DNA from 2 places in the Butyrivibrio sp. AE2032 genome. Region 1 is predicted to be linked to the other one. Evidence: riboswitches for the same ligand, from Rfam matches in the RefSeq annotation. Region 1 holds a riboswitch; the other holds the start of a gene.
The links. A riboswitch is a leader RNA that binds a small molecule or an ion and turns the genes downstream of it on or off. The one in region 1 is predicted to bind FMN.
Positions count from the first base shown of each region.

Region 1 (3,356 bases):
CAGCTCTTCATAAAGAACTGCACGATCAGCGACGCACCGAGACTCGAAGAAGAGGTTTTCCCGGCCGAATGCAAGGCGGAGATGGACTTCGTTTACAAGAACGGAAACGAACCCTTAAAGCTCGACGTCTATACACCGTTCGGCTGTTACGGCCCCAAGGAATGCTTCATCCTGATCCACGGCGGAGCATTCGTATACGGCAGCAAGGTCCTTGACCAGAACTTCGGCATGCACCTTGCGATAAAGGCCGGCATCCCGGTCGTAAATGTCGACTACACTCTAATGCCCGATTCCGACATATCGCAGATAGTAAACGAGATATTCCATGCGATGAACTACATCAGCAGCAAATACGGCATCAGGACCTTCCATACTGTCGGAGATTCCGCCGGCGGGTACCTGGCTTACCTTGTCGCCATTGCCGCAAGGAGCAGACATATCCGTCACGGCCTGTGGGTTTTCGAAAAGCTCAACGGCACCGTTCAGTCGGCCGGCCTTGTCTGTCCCGGCATCAGAAACCCCAGGAAAGGTTTCCCTGGTATATATTTCGAGAAACAGATCAACACCAAAAATGAACCTCTGCGCCTTCCGGATTATGTCTACGATCTCAACCTCATAGCGGAGCGCGACACCGACTTAAGGCTCGCGATAATCACGGGCGAAGAGGACTTCCTCCGCGAACAGGACCGCGAGTTCAGCAAGCATTTCGAGAACGTGCTCTTCTACGATGCCGAAAACGACGGCGACCTCATAATGCACCACGTCTTCCCGGTAGCACATCCCGAATGGCCTCAGTCGGTCAAGGCGATATCCATGATCGCCGAGAATGCGGTCGGGAGAAGATAGGATCGGCAAGAGTGCTCTGATATGCATCTCAGCGTGACAGGGTGATTCCGCGAAGTGCACCGGAGAGTACGGATTACGGCGAAAAAACGTACTCAAAAGAGCAAAAAGGTTAAAAGTGCATTTTTCAGTACCGAAATCCGGTTAAAAACAGCACGAAAATCAGCACTGGTGCACCTTCTGCAGACGAAAGTATCACGCCCTTTTGTTCTTGGGCTGTTCGTGCGTCTGATCGTAAGTCCTGTTGATCAGCTTTGAGATAGGCTTGTAAACGAAGAATGTGATCGTGCCGACAACGATACCCTTGAAAAGGTTGAAGGGAACGAATACTGCGAGGAGCAGCGAGATCTTGTCCTTTACGAGCGGATTGGCGCCTGCGCTCATTCCGATGATGGCTTCAAGAGGGAATCCCATCGCAGAACCGTAGAGAGGCAATGTGATGAATGCGTTTACGGGGATTGCGATCAGAGCGAGAACGAGTGTTGAGATAATCATGGATACTGCAGCGCCTTTTCTCGTGCGGAACTTGCGGTAGATGAGACCTGCCGTGCCGACATAGATGACTCCGGTGATGAAGTTTGAAAGCTCTCCGATACCCATTGTCTGTGTGACGGGAAGGTGGATGAGATTCTTTAGAAGCTCGATCACGATGGCCCAGACCGGGCCGAGAGCGAATGTGCCGATGAGTACGGGAAGCTCGGCGAAATCGAATTTCAGGAATGCCGGCATGAACGGGAGCGGCACTTCGAGATACATCAGGAGTACTGCCATTGCCGTGAGGATGGCGCATGCGGCGATGCGGCGGATCATGATCTTGCGCGCAGCACGGGAATCCGCCTTAACGGTTACTTGAGTTTCAGTCATAGAAAATACACTTCCTTTCTTCCGGACTTTACCGTCGGCCCCTAGAATCTCACTGGGTCAACCTCACCTTGAAAAAAATTATGAGGCTTGCGGGCTTACGCTTCTGGCGCTCACCGCCGGTCGGAGAATCACACTCCGCCTTGGACGCCTCAATTATACATTGGAAAGACGATTTGTAAAGACTCGTTCATAGCAATTCCGCTTGCTCCGGGTCCTCCGCGCTTCGCTTGTGCGGAAGTCGCAAGCTGAATGCTATGAACTCGTACGGAAACGTGAGCACTGCAGAATCGCAAGCTCGATACTATGAACGAGACGAAGAAGCGGAAACGGGCCGCCGTTCACTACGGAGTCATATTTATATAATTTTGCTTGTAATAAATTATAGTGTTATAATCGCTTATCACGGCCGGAGCGGGTCTATGTTCGCTTGCCGTGAATCTGCCGGGAGTGGATATATGGAGAGGATTTCATCAGATACGAGGAAAAAGGTCCAGTATGTCATCACTGACATGCTGCGCCAGTTCGACAAGATCTGCAGAGACAACGATATAGAATACTTCGTTTGCTACGGTACCGAATTGGGTGCGGTCAGGCATCAGGGATTCATCCCATGGGATGATGACGCCGATGTCGGCATGATGCGCGAGGATTATGAGAAGTTCAGGAAGGTCTTCGAGTCACAGGATACGGGGAACCTTTATCTGGCAAGTCCTGACGGCGATTACGAATGGCATGAGAAGGTCTATCCGAGACTCTACTATCTCGGAACGGAGATGGAGCTCGGGTACTGGAACGACTGCTTTGAGCTGAGCGGCGACAAGTTCGGCAAGGCGATCAATCTGGACATCTTCCTTTTCGATTATGTGGACAACGATCCTGCGAAGATTGAGGATACGATCAAGAAGGCGCTGAAGCTCAAGCGCAGATACATGTACTACAAGTTCAAGTCGAAGATCGTTAAGAACAGGGGTGCGAGGGCATTCGTGATGAGCCTCATGAAGCGCCTTATGTATGATTTCCATCACAACGATCCGGATGCTTCGAGGAAGCAGTATGAGAAATATAAGCAGCTCGTGCAGCACCCGAAGAGCGATTACATAATTAATTTCGATGACCTGGAAGCAGTCGACATAAGGGCATCGCTCTTAAGATACGACCAGGTGTTCCCGACGGTCCCCGGCATGTTCGAGGGGTTTGAGGTCAGGATGCAGAGGGATTACGACGCGGCGCTCACGAAGCTCTACGGCGATTACATGACGCCTCCCGAAGGGGATGCGAAGGATGTCCACAAGACGGTACGCGCGTCTTTCGGAGACTACAAGTTCCCTGATTCTTTTGAGGATTAAGGCAGCAGGAAGGAAGTAACTCTTTGATCAGCAGCAAGGAAATGTATTCGAAGAGCTTTAAGGAGTACATCCTGAGCGATGAGACCCTGAAGAAGGTTCAGGGAGAGCTGTTCAAGATCCTTTTGGACGTTAAGTACGTCTGTGAGAAATACGACATCAAATATATGCTCGCCGGCGGCACTATGCTCGGCGCCGTAAGGCATAAGGGATTCATCCCGTGGGATGATGACATCGACCTCTTCATGTTCAGGGAAGAGGCCGTAAAACTCGTCGCAAGGTTCAGGGAGGAGTTCCCCGACAAGT
Region 1 covers NZ_JNLF01000005.1:1,225,037-1,228,392, reverse strand. The annotation lists gene BO18_RS23150 (alpha/beta hydrolase) at 1-846, shown strand, start outside; gene BO18_RS23145 (ECF transporter S component) at 1,039-1,707, opposite strand; FMN riboswitch at 1,713-1,859, opposite strand; gene BO18_RS23140 (LicD family protein) at 2,163-3,053, shown strand; gene BO18_RS23135 (LicD family protein) at 3,077-3,356, shown strand, end outside.

Region 2 (3,356 bases), on a different contig from region 1:
CGTTGAAAGATATACAGGCGCCACAGTTTCAGCACCGGACCTTCGTGCCGGAGCAGCACTTGTTATCGCAGCTCTCACTGCAGAAGGCTTTTCTACAGTAGAGGATATCAAGTACATTGAAAGAGGCTATGAGGACTTCGAGATCAAACTCAGAGAGCTGGGTGGACAGATCGAGAAGGTTGAAGAAGATAGAGACGTGCAGAAGTTTAAGCTTAAGCACGCGTAAGGTAACAAATAGGACTTGGCATACAGTATGCCAGGTCCTTTCTACTTGTTACCCTATATCGTTCAGATGATCTCTTGAATATATACTCCCGGACATTTGCTAAGATCAATATAATCATTTCCAACCTTTATGGTAGGCTTGGACAGTGCGTTTATATTGATGAATATGATCTCGCCGATTTCTCCGGTATTAAGTCTTACTGTGTTGAAAAGATAAGTATTAACGATGTTGTGAAGGAAGGCGAGAAGCATTTCTGGGTCATATCTGTCAAAGCCTTCTTCAAACATTGATATCGCAATGAATGGACAAAGTGGACCTCTGTAGTACCTTGAGCTGGTCATGGCATCGTATACATCTGCTATGGCCACTACTTTGGCAAATTTATCTATCTGTGGTCCGGTCAGTTTTAAAGGATAACCAGAACCATCGCATCTTTCGTGGTGCATAAGTGCTGCATTCTTAACATGGCTGCTGACCTCGAGCTTTTCCAGCGCATCATAACCCTTCTGAGGATGGGTTTTGATTATGGCGTACTCATCATCGGTTAGATGTCCGGGTTTTGTTATGATGTTGTCGGGAATAAGTAGCTTTCCTATATCGTGTAGAAGCCCTGCCTGGGTAGCGGTCTGAATCTCGGATTCGTTCCATTTGAGCCATTGGGCTAAGATATTGCTTATCAGTGCAACATTTATACAGTGCGTGTAGGTTGCATCATCGTACATGCGAAGATTATGGAGCATATCGAAGATGCTTGATGCTCTTTTTCCATCTCCAAGAAGTGAATAGATGGGAGACATCATCTGGTCAAGGTCAAGTTCCTTGTTGCCTGCTATTATGTCTTTTATGGAGTGCTCGAATTTATCTGCGCACTGTTCGAAATCTTTTTTAAACTCTTTGAAATCTTCAGAATTCTTTAAGCGCTCAGAATAAGTAAGCCCTGAAGCTAAGCCTTCATCCAGGGTCTGGGCAGGTTCGTCCTCTACAAGGACATCATTTATTGAGTAGAAGACCAGTCTTGCAATGTCTTTCTGGGTGATCACGGTACCTTTTTCCATGAGTTTGTTGTTAGATTCATGGGTGAAGACATCGCTGGCCAGTATCATGCCAGGTATTAACTGTTTGCTGATTACTTTTTTCATACATTTAATTATATTTTTGCCTTAAACGCTTGTCAATTAGGGCTTGACAGCAATGTTTCACAGTAATATCATATCCACATAAAATAAATTCTTCGGGGCAGGGTGAAATTCCCTACCGGCGGTATAGTCCGCGACCCACTTCGGTGGCTGATCTGGTGAAACTCCAGAACCGACAGTAAAGTCTGGATGAGAGAAGAAGTGTCGTGCAGAGCACTTGATGAGGTTTTGACGAATCTAGTGCAAACCGGTTGTTTTACACTTGGCGAAGTTCTCTCGAGCCTAGTGAAAAACAACTTCCTTATTTTTTCCCACTTTATCTCTCCTTCAAAACAAATACCATTTACCCGATGAGAAAGAAGGAGAAAAAATGAACAACTTAAAATCCGCTCTCGAGATGATCGCGAGCAACACACAGCACTTTGTAGCACTTACGCTACTGATCCTGGCAGCTTTTGCCATCGCATACTTTGCAGAGACACAGGCACGCAAGCGCGAGATCAAGCAGACAGGAGCAACTGAGGATATGTTTAGCACAAGGAAGATTGCCATAATCGGCGTTTTCGCAGCTATCTCTTTTATCCTGATGCTCTTTGAATTCCCTCTTCCGTTTGCACCATCATTCTACAAATTTGACTTCAGTGATATTCCTGCTCTTATCGGCGGATTCGCAGCAGGCCCTATGGTTGCAGTAATGATCGAGTTCATCAAGGTTGTGTTGAACATTGCAATTCAGGGTCCTACACCTGGATTCATCGGTGAGATCGCAAACTTTGTTGTTGGCTCAGCTTTTGTAATCCCTGCAACAGTCATCTACAGATTTAAGAAGACCAGAAAGACAGCTCTTATCAGCTGCCTGACAGGTACACTTTGCATCACATTTGTAGGTGCATTCATTAACGCATTCTTCCTGCTTCCTGCTTATGCAGTTGCATTCGGACAGGGCGTTGATGCTTTCATAGCAGCAGGAACAGCAATTAACCCTGCAGTTACAAACCTGTTTACATTCTGTGCTCTTTGTGTAGCACCTTTCAATCTTTTAAAGGGCGTTGCAGACAGCGTTCTTACATTCCTTGTTTACAAGCAGCTCAGCCCAATCCTTAAGCTTACTCCAAGTCTTAAGAAGGCAGCTAAGGTAAACGAGGCCTAAGTACTCGGCTGAAAATCCATTTATAATAATCTCCACCGAGCGCCATGGGAACTACCCGTGGTGCTCATTTTTTATGTAATGCACCATTCTATTTGTGGTATACTTGGTGATATAGAAGACTAAAGTGGAGAAATCTGCATATCACCTAGTGCAAGCGTTGGGAGATTCGCATGGAAATTGTAACCAGACATGAAACAAATACTCCGGAGGAAACCTTTGAGATCGGACGCCGTATCGGAGAGAGCGCAGCCCCCGGTACCGTATTTACCCTGATCGGAGACCTGGGAGTTGGCAAAACTGTCCTTACCCAGGGTGTAGCAAAAGGTCTCGGAATAAAGGGGCCTGTCAGCAGTCCTACCTTCACTATCCTGCAGGTGTACGACGAGGGAAGACTTCCTTTCTATCATTTTGATGTGTACAGGATTGGCGACATCAGCGAGATGGATGAGATCGGCTATGAGGATTACTTCTACGGCGACGGAATATGTTTCATCGAATGGGCCAATCTTATCGAGGAGCTGCTCCCGGAGCACTATACAGAGATCGTGATCGAGAAGAACCTTGAAAAGGGCTTCGATTACAGACTCATAACCATGACTAAGAAATAAAAAGAGAAATCGGACAATATGAAGATACTTGGAATAGATACCTCAGGACTGGTAGGAACAGTCGCTATCTCAGACGGCGACCTTCTGACTGCCCAGTTCTCAATCCAATATAAAACAACACATTCAGAGATCCTGATGCCAATGCTTGAGGACATTGCAAAGAAGATCAACCTGGACCTCAAATCCATTGATGCAATTGCCATAGCAAAGGGGCCTGGATCCTTTACAGGACTAAG
Region 2 covers NZ_JNLF01000003.1:1,954,494-1,957,849, forward strand. The annotation lists gene BO18_RS10605 (UDP-N-acetylglucosamine 1-carboxyvinyltransferase) at 1-226, shown strand, start outside; gene BO18_RS10610 (HD-GYP domain-containing protein) at 289-1,365, opposite strand; FMN riboswitch at 1,450-1,567, shown strand; gene BO18_RS10615 (ECF transporter S component) at 1,733-2,512, shown strand; gene tsaE (tRNA (adenosine(37)-N6)-threonylcarbamoyltransferase complex ATPase subunit type 1 TsaE) at 2,683-3,120, shown strand; gene BO18_RS33965 (bifunctional tRNA (adenosine(37)-N6)-threonylcarbamoyltransferase complex dimerization subunit type 1 TsaB/ribosomal protein alanine acetyltransferase RimI) at 3,139-3,356, shown strand, end outside.
Region 2: another riboswitch for FMN. It lies ahead of BO18_RS10615 (ECF transporter S component); the one in region 1 lies ahead of BO18_RS23145 (ECF transporter S component).